Regions from separate parts of the Mesorhizobium sp. ESP6-5 genome, predicted to be linked through region 1. Evidence: predicted binding sites of a transcription regulator. Region 1 holds the regulator's gene; each other region holds the start of a gene.
The links. Region 1 encodes PhoB, which activates phosphate uptake and scavenging genes when phosphate is short. Its sites were predicted from a motif close to TGTCATNNANCTGTCAT; they were not measured.

Region 1 (6,468 bases):
CGGGGTCAGGAACAGCGACTTGACGGTGTTGCCGCCAGGCGTCGTGAAGTCCTTCACGCCGGCGATGTCGGTCATCTTCTTGCCGTCGGCGAGTTGCGAGGCGATCTCGGCGGCGTTCTTGCCGAGTTCGCGCGCGTCCTTCCACACCGACACGGTCTGGGTGCCGAGCGCGATGCGGTTGAGCGCGGCGTGGTCGCCGTCCTGGCCGGAGACCGGCACGGTGCCGGCGAGCCCCTGCGCCGTCAGCGCCGCAACGACGCCGCCGGCGGTGCCGTCATTGGCGGCGACCACGGCGTCGACCTTGTTGTCGTTGGCGGTGAGGAACTGTTCCATGTTCTTCTGGGCGTTGGCGGGCAGCCAGCCGTCCGTATAGGCTTCGCCGACATTCTTGATCTTGCCGCTGTCTATTGCCGCTTTCAGCACTTCCATAGAGCCCGAGAACAGGAAGTCGGCATTCGGATCGGCGCCCGAGCCCTTGATGAAGACGTAATTGCCCTCAGGCTTCACCTTGAACACTTCGCGGGCCTGCATGCGGCCGACTTCCTTGTTGTCGAAGGTCAGGTAGAAGACGTCCTTGTTCTCGATCAGGCGGTCATAGCCGACGACCGGAATGCCCTCGTCGAGCGCCTTCTGTACCGCCGGGCCGATGGCCGACGCGTCCTGCGCCAGGATGATCAGCGAATTGGCACCCTGCGAAATCAGGCTCTCGACATCGGTCAGCTGCTTGCCAGGATTGGACTGCGCATCGGCGGAAATGTACTTGTCGCCCGCGGCCTCGATCGCCTTCTTCATGGCGGCCTCGTCGGTCTTCCAGCGCTCCTCCTGGAAGTTGGACCACGACACGCCGATAACCTTGCCCTTCGCCTGCGCGACCGACGCCAGCGTCAGCGACATGGCGACACCCGCCAGAATGGCGACTGTGAATCTCTTCATGATATCCTCCCTGCGCCCGCGTGTGGCGCGACCAAACTGGCCCTAAGGCCGGCACAAAGGCCCTAATTTTTTCGAGCCTCGAAAAAACACTGGTCCATCGCCGGAACACTGTCAACATCGATTCTGACGGATTTTGAGGTGCCGGAAGCCTTTTTTCGAGCCCCGCAATAAATAAATGACAGCCCCAGCCGCTTCTGCCAGTATTCGACCCGTTGCCGGAGGTGTTCGAGGGGCGTCAAGAACCGCGGCGACGGGGAGGGAAATCATGTCGGTCGGAATCCGCCACGACGATCTGCGCCGGCGCAACCGCGCAATGGTGATTGGAGCCGTGCGCCGGGGTGGCCAGCCCTCGCGCACTGAGATCGCCGCCACCACCGCCCTGAGCCACTCGACCATATCGGCGATATCAGCCGACCTGATCGGCGAAGGTATCCTGAGCGAAGGCAAGCCGAACGAGGCCGGCTCACTGAAACGCGGCCGGCCGCAGGTGGGCCTTTGTCTCAACCCCGAGGCCGCGGCGGTCATGACCGTGGTGCTGTCGCTGAATTTCCTCTCCGTCGCCGTCATCGACTACGCCGGCCAGGTGATATCGGAGGAGCAGCGCCGGCTGGACACGCTGACCATGTCGCGCGAGGCGCTGATCGGCGAATGCGTGGCCATCGTCCGGCGCCGCCTCGAGGATCCCGACCTCGATGTCGCCAGCATTGCCCGCATCGCGCTGGCGATCCAGGGCATCACCGACACCGAGGCGCGCGCCATGCTGTGGTCGCCGATCACGCCGCAGACGGACATTGCCTTCGCCGATATACTCGAAGCCGAATTCGGCATCCCCGCCACCATGGAGAACGACTGCAACATGATGGCTGTGGCGCTGCGCTGGCGCGACCCCGAGCGCTACCGCGACGACTTCATCGCCATCCTGCTCTCGCACGGCATCGGCATGGGCCTGGTGCTGAAGGGCGAGCTGTTCACCGGCACCCATTCCTCAGGCGGCGAGTTCGGCCACATGATCCATCGCCCCGGCGGCGCGCTCTGCCGCTGCGGGCGGCGCGGCTGCGTCGAGGCCTATGCCGGCAACTATGCCATCTGGCGTAATGCAGGACAGATGGGTGAGGACGCCAAACCGGTCGACGTCAGCGACGCCGACATGCGCGCATTGGCGGCCACGGCGCGCGAAAGAGACGGACCGGAGCGCGAGGCCTATCGCAAGGCCGGCGAGGCGCTGGGCTATGGCCTTGGCAGCTTGTTCGCGCTGATCGATCCGGCGCCGGTTGCGATGGTCGGCGTCAGCGCCGCCGCCTTCGATCTGATCGAGCCGGCCCTGCGCGAGGCCATCGCCCAGACCGCCGGCGGCCAGCATTCGACGTCGATTTCCTTCGATACAGAGCCGAACGAATTGCCGCTGATCCGCGAGGGCTGCGCCATGCGCGCGCTCACCTTCGTCGACCAGGAGATCTTCGCGCCGGGTGTGCAGGTGAGATCCGGCAAGAACGTGGCCTGATCTCAGTCCTCGCGAATTGCGTAGCCTGCGCCACGGATGGTGCGTATCACATCGGGCATGCGGCCATTGTTGACCGCCTTGCGCAGGCGGCCGACATGCACATCCACGGTGCGCTCGTCGATGTAGATCGTCTCGCCCCAGACATTGTCGAGCAACTGGCTGCGCGAGAACACGCGGCCGGGATGGCGCATCATGAATTCGAGCAGCCTGAACTCGGTCGGTCCGAGCCGGATCTCGCTCTTCTTGCGATAGACCCGGTGCGATTCGCGGTCGAGCACGATGTCGCCGACCTTGAGCACGCTGGACAGCACTTCCGGTTTGGCGCGGCGCAGCAGCGCCTTGACCCGGGCCATGAATTCCGGCGTCGAGAACGGCTTGACCAGATAGTCGTCGGCGCCGGTCGAGAGGCCGCGCACGCGATCGCTCTCCTCGCCGCGCGCCGTCAGCATGATGATCGGCAATCGCTCCGTCTCGGGCCGCATGCGCAGGCGCCGACAGAGTTCGATGCCGGAAACCGCCGGCACCATCCAGTCGAGCACCAGCAGGTCGGGCACGTTTTCCTGGAGGCGTATCTCGGCTTCGTCGCCGCGTGTCACCACCTCGACCTGGTAACCCTCGGACTCCAGATTGTAGCGGAGGAGCACGCCCAGCGGCTCCTCGTCCTCCACCACCATGATGCGTGGCGCGATCATCGATCGATCATCCCTGCCGTCAAGCCGCCGGCACCGACATCGCCGTCTCGTCCTGCTTCGGACGGTTGGCGGGCAGTTGCGTGCCGGTCAGCACATAATACGCATTCTCGGCGATGTTGGTCACATGGTCGCCGATGCGTTCGAGATTCTTGGCGCAGAACAAAAGATGCGTGCAAGCCGTGATGTTGCGGGGATCCTCCATCATGTAGGTCAGGAGTTCGCGGAAGACCGAAGTGTATTTGACGTCGATGCGTTCGTCGTCATTCCTGAGCTTGGCGAGGGCGGCGGCATCGCCGGCCGCATATTCCTCGACGACGCCCTGCACCTGGATCAGCACCAGCTGCGCCATGGAGTCGATGGAATGCGACAGGTCGCGCGGCGTGGCGGTGAGGCCGACCGAGCCGACGCGCTTGGCGATGTTCTTGGCAAGGTCGCCGATGCGTTCGAGATCGCCCGCCATGCGGATCGAGCCGACGACATGACGCAGATCGTCGGCCATCGGCTGGCGCTTGGCGATCAGGGTGATGGCGCGATCATCGAGTTCGCGCTGGCGCGCGTCCATGATGGCGTCGTCGGAGACCACGCGCTGTGCCAGCGCGTTGTCGGAATTCAGCAGCGCCTTGGTGGCGCCGCCGACCATCGTGCCGGCGAGATCGCCCATGTCGCTGATCAGCCTGCTGATCTGCCCGAGATCCTCGTCGAAGGCTGCGACTGTGTGTTCGGCCATGATCCTGGTCCTCGTATGCGTGAGATCAGCCGAAGCGGCCGGTGATGTAGTCCTGCGTGCGCTTCTCGCGAGGCGACGTGAAGATTTTCTCGGTTTTGTCGAATTCGACCAGCTCGCCCAGATACATGAAAGCCGTCTGCTTCGACACGCGCGCGGCCTGCTGCATGTTGTGGGTGACGATGACGATCGTGTAGTCGGCCTGCAACTCGTCGATCAATTCCTCGATCTTGGCGGTCGACAATGGGTCGAGCGCCGAGGCCGGTTCGTCGAGCAGGATGACCTCCGGCTTGACCGCCACGGTGCGGGCGATGCAAAGCCGCTGCTGCTGGCCGCCCGACAGGCTGAGGCCGCTGGCATTGAGCTTGTCCTTGACCTCGTTCCACAGCGCGGCGCGTTTCAACGCCTGCTCGACACGGCCGTCCATCTCGGCCTTGCCGATCTTCTCATAGAGCCTGACGCCGAAGGCGATATTCTCATAGATCGACATCGGGAACGGCGTCGGCTTCTGGAACACCATGCCGATCTTGGTGCGCAACAGGTTGAGGTCCTGCGAGCGGTCGAGAACGTTCTGGCCGTCGAGCAGCACCTGACCCTCGGCGGTCTGCTTGGGGTAGAGCTCGTAGATGCGGTTGAAGACGCGCAGCAGCGTCGACTTTCCGCAACCCGACGGTCCGATGAAGGCCGTCACGCTGCGCTCGGGCAGCGACAAGGTGATGTCTTTCAGCGCCTTCGACTGGCCGTAGTAGAAATTGAGGTTCTTGACCTCGATCTTCGCCTTGGCGGCTGCCTCTGTCGCAATCGTCATGTCTGGAGACAACATCTGGCTCATTTGTCCTCTCTGCGTCCGGTCAGGCTGCGCGCAAAGATGCTGAGCGCGAGAACCGTCAATGTGATTATGAGTGCGCCGGTCCACGCCAGTTGCTGCCACTCCTCGTAAGGGCTGAGAGCGAACTGGAAGATGGTCACCGGCAGGCTGGCCATCGGCGCATTGAGATTGCTCGACCAGAACTGGTTGTTGAGCGCTGTGAAGAGTAGCGGCGCCGTCTCGCCGGAAATGCGGGCAATGGCCAACAATATGCCGGTGACGATGCCGGACATCGCCGCGCGGTAGGCCACCGAACGGATCACCACCCAGCGCGGCGCGCCAATCGCCGTGCCGGCCTCGCGCAAAGCGTTCGGCACAAGGTTGAGCATGTCCTCGGTGGTACGCACCACGACGGGAATGACCAGGATGGCCAGTGCCACGGCACCGGCGATGGCCGAGAAATGCCCCATCGGCCGCACCATCAATTCGTAGACGAACAGGCCGATGATGATTGAGGGCGCCGACAGCAGGATGTCGTTGATAAAGCGCACCACGGTGGTGAGCTTCGAAAAGCGGCCATATTCGGCCATGTAGGTGCCGGCCAGCACGCCGATCGGCGTGCCGACGACGATGCCGATAATGGTCATCACGATGCTGCCGTAGATGGCGTTGAGCAGGCCACCGGCATCACCGGGCGGCGGGGTCATTTCCGTGAACACTGAGAGCGAAACGCCCGACAGGCCCTTATAGAGCAGCGCGCCGAGGATCAGTGCCAGCCAAGCAAGGCCGATGCCGGCGGCGATGACGCAGAGCGTCATCATCACGCCGTTCTTGCGCTTGCGGCTCTGGTGAAGCGATGCGGCTGTCGACATCGGTCAGACTCCGGTACGGGCATCGATGCGCATCAGCATGTAGCGGGCGATGGCAAGGATGAGGAAGGTGATGACGAACAGGATCAGACCGAGCGCCACCAACGAGGAGGTGTAGAGATCGCCGACGGCTTCGGTGAATTCGTTGGCGATGGTTGCCGAGATCGTCGTTGCCGGCGCGAACAGCGAGGCGCTGATCCGGTGGGCGTTGCCGATGACGAAGGTGACCGCCATGGTTTCACCGAGTGCACGGCCGAGCGCAAGCATGACGCCGCCCATGATGCCGATGCGGGTGTAGGGGACGACGACCCGGCGTGTTACCTCCCAGGTCGTGCAGCCAATGCCGTAGGCGGACTCCTTCAGCACCGGCGGCACCGTGTCGAACACATCCTTGGTGATCGAGGTGATGAAAGGCAGGATCATGATGGCCAGGATCATCGCCGAGGTCAGCAGGCCGATGCCATAAGGAGGCCCGGCGAACAGGCTGTTAAGGCCGGGAATGCCGTGGAACACGTTGATGATGAAAGGTTGCACTGTCGTCTGCAGGAACGGTGCCAGCACGAACAGGCCCCAGATACCGTAGATGATCGAGGGGATGCCGGCCAGCAGTTCCACGGCCATGCCGATCGGGCGCCGGAGCGGACGCGGGCAAAGCTCGGTGAGAAAAATGGCGATGCCGATACCGAGCGGCACAGCGATCAGGATGGCGATGGCCGAAGTGATGATGGTGCCATAGATGGGTGCCAAGGCGCCGAATTTCTCGGTGACGGGATTCCAGCTCTCGGTGGTCAGAAAGGAGAAGCCGAAGGTCGACAGTGCCTGCCAGGAACCGGCGAACAGCGAGATGGCGACGCCCCCGAGCAGCACCAGCACGAGAATGGCGGCGGCGCGGGTCAGCCCATGGAAGATCGAATCGGTCAACGCGAACCGTCTGACGGTGG
Region 2 (6,468 bases), on a different contig from region 1:
GGCGGCGCACTGATGGCACCAGCGCCTGCAAATCACGAGCCAGCTTGTCGATGGCGGCATCGTCACCGGTCCATCCGACATGCAGCGCGCCACGCCGGTGGGCGACGAAACCGCCCTCGACGATTGCCTGCCGGCTGGCCAGCGTCAGCCCGCGCACCAGGCGGTTGCCGTAGGTCTCGGTGAACAGAGCGGCGGAGCGTCCGCTGGCGTGGTAGCCGAGATGCGGCTCGCGCTCGATGACGGCGACTTCGGCCCAGGCCGCCACCTCGGCGGCAAGCGAGAGGCCGGCAATGCCGCCGCCGATGACAGCGATTTTCTGGGAGGATTTCGACTGCATTCATCAGTCGTAAAAATATTTTCGTATCCAGTCAACATTTAGCGTATAAGAAAATTGTTAGTGTTGTTGATGGCAGTGGGGAGTTCGACTACCTAGGGGGAGCGGCGCGATCCGCGCCTTGGAGCTGACCATGTCGGAGCAACCCAATCTCGGTGATTGTCTGCGCGCTTTGAGAAAGACGCATGGCTGGACCTTGCAGGAGGTCAGCGCGCTGACCGGGGTGGCGGTGTCGACGCTGTCCAAGGTCGAGAACGACCAGATGTCGCTGAGCTACGACAAGCTCTTGCAGATCTGCGAGGGGCTCGGCATCCATGTGACGGAACTGCTGAGCGGCGACCGCAAGCAGCCGGCGGCGCGCACCCGCCGCTCGGTGACCTCGCAGTCCAACACGCTGCGCCAGCTGACCCGAAACTACGACTACCGGTATCTCGCCACCGACTTGGTGCGTAAGCGCATGGTGCCGATCCATGCCTATGCGCGCGCCCGCACGCCGCAAGAGTTCGGCCCGCTGACCCGGCATGCCGGCGAGGAATTCCTGATCGTGCTCAAGGGCGAGATCGAGCTCCACACCGACCAGTACGCGCCGGTGCGGCTGAAAGCGGGCGAGAGCGTCTACATCGATTCCACCATGGGCCACGCCTATCTGTCGGTGGGTGAGGGCGACGCCGAGATGCTGTGCGTCTGCTCCGGCGACGAGCCCGACATGGAAGGCACGCTGCTGAGCGAGCTGGAGACGGTTGAAGGATAGGGCGCAGCTCACCGCGCAAGTTTTCTGCAGCTCGATTCAGGCTTTCTCGTTCGAACTGCGCGGCGAAACCGGCTATAGGACCGCTGAAACCGTAGCTCCCGCCAATCTGAAAAGGAAATCCGATGAGTGTAGAAAAGACAGCCGTGATCGTGGCCGGCGGCAGCGGCATGGGGGCGGCGGCGGCCAAGCGGCTGGCGGCGGATGGTTTCAAGGTCGCCATCCTGTCCTCGTCCGGCAAGGGCGAGGCGCTGGCCAAGGAGCTTGGCGGGCTCGGCGTCACCGGCTCCAACCAGTCGAACGACGATCTGCAGCGGCTCGCCGACCTGACTCTGGAGCGCTATGGCCGCATCGACGTGCTGGTCAACAGCGGTGGCCATGGGCCGCGCGCGCCGATCCTGGAGATCACGGACGAGCAGTGGCACACCGGCATGGACGTCTACCTGATGAACGTCATCCGGCCGGTGCGCATCGTGGCGCCGCAGATGGTCAAGCAGAAGGGCGGCGCCATCATCAACATCTCGACGGCCTGGGTGGCAGAACCGAACGCGATGTTCCCGACCTCGGCCGTGTTCCGCGCCGGCCTTGCCGCCTACGCCAAGATTTTCGCCAACACCTACGCGGCCGACAATGTGCGCATGAACAATGTGCTGCCCGGCTGGATCGACAGCCTGCCCGCCACCGAAGAGCGCCGCGACAACGTGCCGATGCAGCGCTATGGCACATCAGAGGAGATCGCCGCGACGATCGCGTTTTTGGCGTCGGACGGGGCAGGGTATATTACCGGGCAGAATATCCGCGTGGATGGGGGTGTGATCCGGGCGCTGTGAGGGGCGGCTGGCGGCGATCCCATACCTCTCAGATTAGCCGAAGCCCTCCCTGCCTTCGTCATCCTAGGCGTAGCAAGGAGCGAAGCGACGCCGCGCAGACCCTAGGATCCATGCCGCGACGTTGGCCGAAAAAATACGGCGAACGAGGATAGTCCCCGGACGGGTTGGCGGTTACCGTCAACGCATGACCGGCTATGTTTACATGACCGCGAGCCAGAAGGGCGGCACCATCTACATCGGTGTCACCAACGATCTCGGTCGCCGCATGCCGGAGCACAAATCCGGCGAAGGTTCGCGCTTCACCAGGCGCTACGGTGTGCAGCGGTTGGTCTGGTACGAGGAACATTTCGACATTCGTCACGCCATTCAACGCGAGAAATCGCTGAAGCGCTGGTCGCGACAATGGAAGATCGAACTGATCGAGAAGACCAATCCGGAATGGTTCGAGCTGTTTCGCGGAACAGGTTGGTCGCGGTTTGATGGCGTTTCGTCGGAGGTTGGAGCCAGGTTCGGCACAGTTTTTACCCGTCGCAAGCGTCGCGGCATGGATCCTAGGGTCTGCGCCGCGTCGCTTCGCTCCTTGCTCCGCCCTAGGATGACGAAGCGAGGGAGGGCTTCGGCTAATCCCCACGTCAACTAGCGACCCTTACGACGGCTTCCCAGTTCACTGCGACCGCTTCGCCGCCTGATCGGCATCCGTCAGCGTCTGCAGAAACGCCACGATGTCGTCGATCTCGGCGTCGTTGAGCGCCGGCTTGTCGCCGGGTTTCTTGCCGCCGAAGGGCGGGTCTTGATTCAAGTTCGGCCAGTAAGCCTTTGGCAAATCGTCATATTTATCGACCGTATCGTAAGCGTTTTTCGGGTACCAGCGGCCGGGGTCGGTGTCGCGGCTGGCGTAGAAGGCCACCGCTTTGCGCAGCGTGTGGAAATATCCGTTGTGGAAGAAGCTCTTGCGCAGCGCCACGTTGCGCAGGGTCGGTGTCTTGAACAGGCCGCAATAGTCGGTGCGGCCACGGAAATCGGTGCGCAGGGGACCGCACAGGCCGAGATCGACATAGGTCGGGTCGGCGTTGGCCGGGATGGCCGGATTGCGCGGCACGGCGATGGCGATGAGGCCGAAATCGGTGAATTGCGGCGGCTCACCGTCATTGGCCGGTTCGCTGAGGTGGCAGGAGGCGCAATTGCCTTTCGCCTCGTCCTCGAACAGGGCGCGGCCATGCAGTTCCCGCGCCGATAGCGTCGCCTTGCCGGCGAGGAAGGCGTCGTAGCGGCTGGAATAGGGGTAGAAGTCGACCGCGCTCTGCTCGAACGTGCCAAGCGCCTCGGCGGCGGCGTCGAGGGCATCGTCCGGGCGGTCGAAGACATCGTTGCCGAAGGTTGCCTTGAACTCATCGGCATAGGCTGACTTGCGCAAGGCGGCGGTGACCGCCACGGCATCCTTGTTTGCCATCTCGAACGGCGAGAGCAGGGGGATTTTCGCCTGGTCCACACCGTGATCGGCGCGGCCGTCCCAGGTCAGACCGCCGGTCGGGCCATTGTCAACGCTCTCGTCGCCCTCGTCCTCGGAATCGTGGAAATGCTCGGTGAAGGCGGGTGCCGCCTCGAGGTAGCGCAGCGACGGCACCGCGCGCACGCCGGACTGGTCGAGGTTCGGGCCGCCCATCTCGACGGGAGATGCCGAGGCCGGACCGAAGGCATGGCGCGGATCGTGGCAGGAGGAACAGGCCTGTTTTCCCGAAGCCGAGAGCGCCGGGTCGAAGAACATCTTTCGCCCCAAGGCAGTCAGCGCCTCGGCGCGTGCGAAGGCTTGGTCGCGCGACAGCGGACCGGGATGGACGCCGTCCGGCCTCGCCGTATTCGCGGGCGCGGCAAAGCCAAATGCCGAGATCGCGGCACTCGCGATCACCAGGCTTTTCCATCGTCTCGTCATCATGGGGCACGGTCCGCTTTGGCCCGGAAATAAGAACGCAGTGCAACGGATTGATGACCGGTCCCAGTGCTCACGAAACCGTGTTCGCCGCGGCGGCGGATGTCACAAAGGTGACAAGGCATCCACGTTAGCTGCCCATGGTTCCCGCGCAATAGCTCTTCTAGTTAAAGTCAAGCCACGAGGTCTTTCCATGACGAGGCCCAAGTTCCTCACTTCCTTTTGTCTGGCCGGTTCGGCCTTGTTTCCCCTTGCGGCCGCCAATGCCGCCCCTCCCGGCTTCGACAAGATCGACACCGTCGTCGTCATCTATGCGGAGAACCGCAGCTTCGATAATCTTTATGGTGGCTTCCCCGGCGCCAATGGACTGGCCAATGTCTCGGCCGACCAGGCGCGCCAGCTCGACCGCGACGGCAAGCCGCTGACCGAACTGCCGCCGGCCTGGGGCGGGCTGACCGGAAAGGGCGTCACGCCCGTGGTGACGGAGGCGCAGACCGCGCATCTTGCCAACGCGGCCTTCGCCATCGACGATCCCAAGGGCTTCAACGAAGGCACCAATGTCATCACCCACGATTTGTGGCACCGTTTCTACCAGGAGCAGATGCAGATCGACGGCGGCAAGAACGATAAATTCGTCGCCTGGGCCGATTCCGGCGGGCTGGTCATGGGCCATTATGACGGCTCGAGCCTGCCGATGTGGCAGGTGGCGAAGAAATATGTGCTGGCCGACAATTTCTTCCAGGGCGCCTTTGGCGGCTCCTTCCTCAACCATTTCCAGCTCGCCTGCGCCTGTACGCCGGTCTATCCGCATGCCGACACGAGTCCGATCAAGGGCCAGATCGCCGTGGTCGAGGCCGACGGAACGACCTTGAAGGTGGCCGACAATTCGCCGCCGTCGGCGCTGGGCGGCGTGCCGAAATTCGTCAATGACGGCGCCATCACGCCCGATTTTTACGCCGTCAACACCATGCAGCCGCCCTATCAGCCGAGCGCCAACAAGCCTGCCGAGGGCGGTGACAAGGCGCTGGCCGATCCGGCCGCGCCCACCACGCTGCCGCCGCAGCACGACATCACCATCGGCGATCTCCTGTCGCTGAAGGGGGTCGACTGGGCCTGGTACGCCGGCGCCTGGCAGACGGCGCTCGACGGCAAGAACGCCACGCCGGTGCCGAACTTCCAGTTCCACCACCAGCCGTTCAACTATTTCGCCGCCTACGCGCCCGGCACGGCAGCGCGCACCGAGCATCTCAGGGATGGCGGCCTGGATGGCGCCGAGTTCATCAAGGCGATCGATGACGGCAAGCTGCCGCAGGTCGCCTTCTACAAGCCGCAGGGCAATCTCAACGAGCACTCAGGCTATGCCGACGTGACATCGGGCGACCGGCATCTGGCCGACCTCGTCGCGCATCTGGAGAAGAGCCCGCAATGGAGCCACATGCTGGTCGTCGTCACCTATGACGAGAATGGCGGCTTCTGGGATCACGTCGCGCCGCCTAAGGCCGACCGCTGGGGCCCGGGCAACCGCATCCCGGCCTTCATCGTCTCGCCCTATGCCGGGATGGGCACGGTTGACCACACGCAATACGATACGACATCGATCCTGCGCTTCATCACCGCGCGCTACGATCTGCCGGTGCTGACGGGCATCGTCGCCCGCGACAAGGCGCTGGCCGCCAATGGCGAGCCGCCGATGGGGGATCTGTCAGCCGCGCTTGATCTCAGCCGCTAGGGCGGAGCGAACCGCGAATACGCCGCCGCGCCGCGAGGCGCGGTGGCTCAGCCGCCATTGACCAGGGCAAGAATGAGCTTTTGCAGATTGCCGCCCTGGCCGAGTTCGATGCGGTCGAAATCGCGGCTTGCCTGCCGCTGCGCCTGCGAAAGGGCGGACAGGCGTTTGGTCATCTCGACCCGGATCTTGCTGCATTTGGGATCGTCGGGAACGGTGAGGCCGACCGTCGCCGCCTCGATCTTGCGCGCCATGTCGACAATGGTCGCGCCATGCACCTTTTCGTGGGCGCTGACGCCTGCGAGGAAAACCTCCCAGTTCTTCTGGATGGCGGACGGCAGCGGCGAGGAGGGGCTGGGCAAGGTGTAGGTGATGATGAGCTTTGGCTTGGCCGAGACCAGCACGCAGGCTCCGGCACGCGGCTGATAATCCCTGGTCCAGGTCAGCTTGAAATTGGTGTGAGCAATGGCGCGGGTAATGCCGACATTCGGCCCGTTCTCGCCAATCGACCGGTAGAGCTCGAGCCCGGACTGGCCTGAAATGGCGTAGGTCTCGACCTTCTCGACCGGCTTCCATTCGGCATGCGCGGCGAGCGGCAAGGCCACCAGGGCCGCGGTCGGAAAACACAGGCGACCAAAGGTTCTCAACACCGCTCTCTCCAAGGCGCGCGGCACATGCAATGCCATTCAACGGCTTTTCCTATATGCTGCCGGCGGGCGCTGCAAATGGCCCGGAGGGAGACGTCATGAGAAGAAATCTCGTTGCCGCCGGTGCCTTGGCGGCGGTGCTTGGCTCGCAATCGGCCTTCGCGGCATCCTGCGGCGGCTGGAGCGCCAAGATGGAGGAAGACGAGGGTGGCAGCGTGCTGACCGCTTCGGTCTGCGGCGGGCCCAGGGGCGACGC
Region 3 (6,468 bases), on a different contig from region 1:
TCCGGCCCGGCAGGAAGCGCGCCGCCAGCGAACCGAGCGTGAGGTAGGTCACCGCCGACAGCATGGCATGGCCGCTCGGGAAGGAAAGCGACGTCTCGTTGACGAGATGCGAAACCAGTTCCGGGCGCGGCCGGTCGACGCCGACTTTCAGCAGGCTCGACAGCACCTGGCCGCCCGCCACGGCAACGAACATGAGAAGCGCCGTCGCCGGGCGGCGGATCAACAGCAGATAGATGATCGTCGCCGCCGTGATCAGCACCAGAACACTGGAGCTGCCGAGGCTGGTGATGTCGCGCATCGCGCCTTCCAGCCATGGCGGACCGATCGGGATCGCCGGTTGACCGGCCTGGCGGAATGCAAGCAGGATTTCGGTATCGAAGGCGTGCGGCGTGGTGGCCCGTGCCACCTCCATCAATTCCTCGAACGCCCACAGCCCACCGGCGATGACCAGGCCGGCCAGCAGCACCGGGAATTCGACCCGATTGAGCAGAGCTTTCGCGGCGTTCTTCATCGGCACCGTTACATCCGCCCTTGCAGATAGGGCCCAAGCGTGATCAGCGCCACGGCTGCGATTGCCAGCGCGATGCCGGCCGCCTGCAGCGCGTTGACGCGCTCGCCGAAGAACACCAGTGCAACGACATTGACCGAAACCAGCTGGATCACCGCCGAGAGGCTGAACGATACCGACATGCCGAACTCGCGGATCAACCGCAGCATGATCAGATTGCCCACCGAATAGAGCGCCAGCGTCAGCAGGATCTTGCCCAGGCTGGGCGCCAGCCCCCATTGCTTGGCGGCGGTCGCTGCCAGCAGGAAGATCACCGTCGAAAAGCCGAGCTGCAGAAGTCCCGAAAAACTCAACGTCCCGTCCCCCTCGAAGCGCCTTTTGCCTGATATCGCCGACCTTGTTTCCGAAGCGTGCCGGAACGTCAAGCGACGTCGTTCAAAGGAGGGTCTTGGCAACGGCGAGACTGAAGCTCAATGTGCCGGAATCGCCCAGCCTGTCGATAGAAGGGCGGTCAGGGGTTCATGACTCGTATTTTTCAGAACTTGGCGCGGCGCTGGAGCGAGCTTTCCCTTGCCCTGCAATTCGTCGTTGCCGGCGGTTTTGGGCTGCTGGTCGTCATGGTGGTCGTCGGCACCTGGGTGACGACGCAGATCCGGGACGGCGTCACTCGCAATTCGGCCGCCACGACGGCGCTCTATGTCGACAGCGTGATTGCGCCGCTGCTGCCCGACCTGCGCAAGAGCGAGGAGCTCAGCGCATCCGTCAAGCAGGCGCTCGACGAGACGCTCGGCCAGGGCGCGCTCGGCAAACGCCTGGCATCCTTCAGGCTCTGGCGCCGCGACGGCACGATCCTCTATGCGAAGGACTCGGCTTTGACGGGTCGCCGCTTCGACCTGAACGACAATCTGCGTTCTGCCTTCCAGGGCAGCGTCGTTGCCCAGTTCGATACGTTCGACGAGAACGAAGACAAGGAGCGGGCCGCGGGTGTGCCGTTGCTCGAGATCTACAATCCAGTGCGCGAGCCCTGGTCCGGCGAAGTGGTCGCCGTCACCGAATTCTACGAGGTCGCGAGCGATTTCAAGGCTACCCTGGCTTCCGCCCTGCTGTCGAGCTGGCTGGTCGTGGCCGGCACCACCTTGACGGCATTCCTGCTTCTGTCGGGCATCGTCCTGCGCGGCAGCCGCATTATCGACGACCAGCGCGGGGCGCTGCGCCGCCAGGTGTCGGAGCTGCAGGGCCTGGTGACACAGAACAGCGCCTTGCGGCATCGTGTGCAGCGGGCGTCCCGCCGCGCCACCGCGCTCAACGAAAGATATCTGCGCCGGATCGGCGCCGACCTGCATGACGGCCCTGCCCAGCTCGTGGCGCTGGCCGCGCTGCGCATGGACAGTCCGGTGTTTACCGGCGACGGCCATGGCAGCGAAGGCCGCTCGACCGAAATCGCCATGATCCGCAAGACGCTGGAGGATGCGATGCGCGAGATACGCGGCATCTGCACCGGCCTGGTCCTGCCGCAGATAGAAACGGCGGCGGCGGCGGACGTGCTGCGGCTGGCCGTCGAGGAGCATGAGCGCCGGACGGGCACATCGGTGACGCTTACGATGCCGAGACATTTGCCGGAGCCCGGCGCTTCTGAGAAGATCAGCATCTATCGTTTCGTGCAGGAGGGGCTGAACAATGCCTACCGCCACGGACGGGGCAAGGATCAGGCGGTGCGTGCAGGCATGAAAAATGGTAGGCTTTTCGTTGAAGTATCGGACGGCGGACCGGGCTTCGATCCGGCGCGGGCCGAGGGGTTGGGCCTTGCCGGCCTCAGGGAGCGGGTTGAAAGCATTGGCGGCCAATTCGAAACACTCACAGGGCCGAAAGGCACGAAGCTGGTGATCCGTCTTTCGGTCGAGGAGCAAGCATGATCGGCGCCATCCGCATTGCCATTGTCGACGATCATCCGCTGTTCCGCGAAGGCGTGACGCGCAGCCTGTCGGAGATCGGCGGCTTCGAGATGGTCGGCGAAGGTGCGACCGCGCAGGACGCGGAGCGCATCGCCTCGACCATGCAGCCCGACATATTGCTCATCGACATTTCAATGCCGGGCGGCGGCCTGGCCGCGGTTGCCAGCATCCTTGCCGACCATCCCGCCCAGAAGATCGTCATGCTGACCGTTTCAGAGGCGAATGCCGATGTGACCAAGGCCTTGAACGCCGGGGTGCTCGGCTATGTCCTCAAAGGCGTCGGATCGCGTGCGCTTGCCGATATCCTGCGCAACGTGGCGGCCGGCGAAAGCTATCTTTCGCCGATGCTGTCGGCCCGGCTGCTTTCCGACGTGCAGTCCTTGCAGCCCGCCAACGGCGTGGCGGACCGGCTGCGGCAACTCACCGGCCGGCAGACCGAAATCCTGCGGCTGGTGGCGGAGGGACTGAGCAACAAGGAAGTCGCCTTACGCCTGGAGCTGCAGGAGAAGACCGTCAAGCATCACATGACGGGGGTGCTGTCGAAACTCAACGTACGAAACCGTACTGAAGCGGCCCTCATCATGCGCGAGTTTCGCGACCGCGACAGGGACCGTTCGTAGCCGTCGCGGAACGCCGCGAAACGAGGTCACCTCCGCCGGGGGGCGGCGGAGGTGACGTGTGAAGCTGGTCGTTGCCTGTTGACCAGCTTCACAAGGCGAAATTCATAGGGCCGAAATTCAAAGGGTCGAAATTCATAGCGCCTTGAGACGGCTGGCGTCGGCCGGTGTGGCACGGCGATCGATGATCGTGCGGCCGAGCTTATCCTTCATGCTGAAGCGGCCGTTCTCGATCTTTTCCGTCAAGCCGTCAGGGTGCTGAACTGTAATCTTGTTGCCGTCCACGTCGACCGTGTCGCCGGTCGTGGCGTTGACATGGCTTGTGCTCTGGTTGCCCTGGCCCTTACCCTTTCCGCTATTCCCGCCGCCGCTGTTACCGCTATTGCCGTTGCCGCTGTTTCCTCCATTGCCGCTGTTGCCGCCACCGCCACCACTGTTGCCGCCACCGCCGTTGCCGCCATTCCCACCGTTGCCACCACCGCCGTTGCCACCCTTGTCGGCATGTGCGGTCGCGGCATCGATTCCAGGCACGAAGCCATGGAAGACGACTCCATAGGGAGCGATGGTCAGCGCCAGGACGGCCGCCGATCTGAGAGCCAGTCGGCAACAATGGGCCGTGATCGATCCACGCATACTGATCTCCGTCGATTGAGCCGGCGCGCCCACCCCAACGTTGCAGTGCAACAACATCGCCGAAAGACGTGGTGACCGGAAGCGACCTCCGACCGTTGCGTTTGTCCCCCAGGACCTTTGCAGGCGCAAGCTTGGACCAAAGTCCCAGGCGAGGCGTAAAAAATCGGTCTCGTGAGCGAGCGACAGCGGAGATACCATGTCACGAAAATGTGATCAGCCGACTGTAAGCCGGAAGCTCCAGCCAAAACCCACCAGAGGTTCCCATGACCGAACATCGCTCCCCCGACGCCCGATTCCGCACCAGCCTGCTCGAGGAAAACGAAGGCCCGGCCAACAATCCCAGCGAGAACCGCACCATGGGCGAGATCATCGCCGCGCGGTTCTCGCGCCGTGGCTTCCTCAAGGGTTCGCTTGCCGTTTCGGCGATCGCCGCCACCGTCAGCCCGCTGGCCATGATCGCCGCCGACGGTGCCCGCGCCGCGGAAGGCTCAGCGTTCAAATTCGACGAGCTGGAGGCCGGTATCGACGATAAGCACCACGTCGCGCCGGGCTACGACGCCGACGTTTTGCTGCGCTGGGGCGATCCGCTGTTTGCCGATTCGCCGGAATTCGACCCGACGAAGCAGTCGGCGCAAGCCCAGGCCAGGCAGTTCGGCTACAACAACGACTATGTCGGTTACATCCCGCTCGATGGCTCGGCCGAACATGGCTTGCTGGTGGTCAACCACGAATACACCAACCCGCATCTGATGTTCCCAGGCATCGTCAAGATTGTCGAGAAGGACGGCAAGAAGTCGGCCGAGGTGGCGCCGCTCTCGAAAGAGCAGGTCGATGTCGAGATGGCCGCCCATGGCGGCACCATCGTCGAGATCCGCAAGGATGGCGGCAAATGGCGGGTGATTCGCGACGGCAAGCTCAACCGCCGCATCACCGCAAACACCGAGATGGCGCTGTCGGGCCCGGTTGCCGGCCATGACCGCGTCAAGACCAATGCCGACCCGTCCGGCGTCAAGGTGTTCGGCACCATCAACAATTGCGCCGGCGGGGTCACGCCCTGGGGCACGTATGTGATGTCCGAGGAGAACATCCATGGCTATTTCTCCGGCGAGCTGCCGGAGGGCCACAAGGAGGCGGCCAACTACAAGCGCCTCGGCATTCCGGAAGGCGCCTATGAATGGGGCGCGCACTATGACCGCTTCAACCTGGCCAAGGAGCCGAACGAGCCCAACCGCTTCGGCTGGATCGTCGAGGTCGATGTCAACGACCCGGCCTCGGTGCCGCGCAAGCGCACCGCCATGGGCCGCTTCAAGCATGAGGGCGCCGAATCGATCGTCGCCAAGGATGGTCGAGTGGTCTTCTATCTCGGCGACGACGAGCGCTTCGACTATGTCTACAAGTTCGTCACCAAGGGCATGTTCAACGCCGGCGACCGCGCGGCCAACAAGGATCTGCTCGACGACGGCACGCTGCATGTCGCCAAATTCGCGGAGGACGGCTCGGTCGAATGGATGCCGATCGTGTTCGGCCAGGGGCCGCTGACGGCGGAAAACGGTTTTGCCGGCCAGGCCGACGTGCTGATCGAGACACGTCGCGCCGCCGACCTCCTTGGCGCCACTAAGATGGACCGGCCCGAAGACATCCAGCCCAATGCCAGCAACGGCAAGGTCTATGTCATGCTGACCAACAATTCCAAGCGCAAGGCCGATCAGGTCGACGCCGCCAACCCGCGTGCCGAAAACGCCTTCGGCCACATCATCGAAATCGTCGAGGACGAGGGCGATTTCGCCGCCACCAAGGGCAAGTGGGAAGTGCTGCTGAAATGCGGCGACCCGTCGGTGGCCGCCGTCGGCGCCACCTTCTCCACCGCGACGACGGCCAATGGCTGGTTCGGCATGCCCGACAATTGCGCGGTCGATTCGGCCGGGCGCCTGTGGGTCGCCACCGACGGCCAGGGCCCGAAGGCAACCGGCCGCACCGACGGCCTGTGGGCGGTGGACACGGAAGGATCGGCGCGGGCGACCTCGAAGCTGTTCTTCCGGGTGCCGATCGGCGCCGAAATGTGCGGCCCGCTGTTTGCGCCGGACGACCAGACCGCCTTTGTCGCCGTCCAGCATCCGGGTGACGGCGGCGAGGATTGGGAAGCGTTCTGCCGGCCCTCCTATTATGAGGACCTGTCGACCCGCTGGCCCGATTTCAGGCCCGACATGCCGGTGCGGCCGGCGGTGGTCGCCATCACCAAACAGGGTGGCGGCAAGATCGCCGTCTGAGGTCGGGCGAGACAAAAATGAGAGGGGCTCCGGCGATCCGGGGCCTCTCTTTTGTGCGATATCATATTCAAGCCTCGGGAAAGATTGGCAATTTACACGTGGCGCCCTAGATCGTGATCAGGAGATCATCGCCATGCCCAAGTCGATCTACGACCGTGGCCTGCTCAAACCTGACGAAGTGGCCACCTTGCAACGTGTCTTCGACGAGGCCTGCCGCCGACGGCAAGCGCATCCCGAATCCGTCGAGGCGCGTGAATTGGCGCTCACCTTGCTGGCCCTCTACAATGCCGGCATGGTCGACGAGGAGATGCTGACCGAGGCTGTCGGTTTCCGGCGGCTGGAGCCGAAATCGGCGTGACGCCGACGGCAAATGTTGTCCTATGCGGTCGCTCAGCGTGAGGCGCCGGAGGGGCGGGATGAGCCGGCGATCCGCGCAGCTATCGCCTTGGCCAATATGCCGGCATTGGCAAAGCAGCCGCGGATGCTCGGCC

Region 2: the regulator PhoB is predicted to act here: its motif matches at 3,942-3,958, upstream of LB524_RS12965 (acid phosphatase).
Region 3: the regulator PhoB is predicted to act here: its motif matches at 3,908-3,924, upstream of LB524_RS07135 (PhoX family protein).

The regions. Positions count from the first base shown of each region.
Region 1 covers NZ_JAIUGR010000006.1:236,886-243,353, forward strand. Annotated here, with positions in the region: gene xylF (D-xylose ABC transporter substrate-binding protein) at 1-933, opposite strand, end outside; gene LB524_RS12215 (ROK family protein) at 1,199-2,434, shown strand; gene phoB (phosphate regulon transcriptional regulator PhoB) at 2,437-3,126, opposite strand; gene phoU (phosphate signaling complex protein PhoU) at 3,146-3,853, opposite strand; gene pstB (phosphate ABC transporter ATP-binding protein PstB) at 3,879-4,682, opposite strand; gene pstA (phosphate ABC transporter permease PstA) at 4,679-5,530, opposite strand; gene pstC (phosphate ABC transporter permease subunit PstC) at 5,534-6,468, opposite strand, start outside.
Region 2 covers NZ_JAIUGR010000007.1:17,846-24,313, reverse strand. Annotated here, with positions in the region: gene LB524_RS12990 (NAD(P)/FAD-dependent oxidoreductase) at 1-337, opposite strand, end outside; gene LB524_RS12985 (helix-turn-helix domain-containing protein) at 468-1,085, shown strand; gene LB524_RS12980 (SDR family oxidoreductase) at 1,208-1,912, shown strand; partial or broken gene LB524_RS12975 (GIY-YIG nuclease family protein) at 2,097-2,381, shown strand; gene LB524_RS12970 (cytochrome-c peroxidase) at 2,577-3,845, opposite strand; gene LB524_RS12965 (acid phosphatase) at 4,033-5,568, shown strand; gene LB524_RS12960 (DUF922 domain-containing Zn-dependent protease) at 5,616-6,251, opposite strand; gene LB524_RS12955 (hypothetical protein) at 6,311-6,468, shown strand, end outside.
Region 3 covers NZ_JAIUGR010000004.1:32,470-38,937, forward strand. Annotated here, with positions in the region: gene LB524_RS07110 (phosphatase PAP2 family protein) at 1-511, opposite strand, end outside; gene LB524_RS07115 (hypothetical protein) at 520-861, opposite strand; gene LB524_RS07120 (sensor histidine kinase) at 1,030-2,421, shown strand; gene LB524_RS07125 (response regulator) at 2,418-3,080, shown strand; gene LB524_RS07130 (hypothetical protein) at 3,213-3,710, opposite strand; gene LB524_RS07135 (PhoX family protein) at 3,974-5,977, shown strand; gene LB524_RS07140 (hypothetical protein) at 6,111-6,335, shown strand; gene LB524_RS07145 (flavin-containing monooxygenase) at 6,368-6,468, opposite strand, start outside.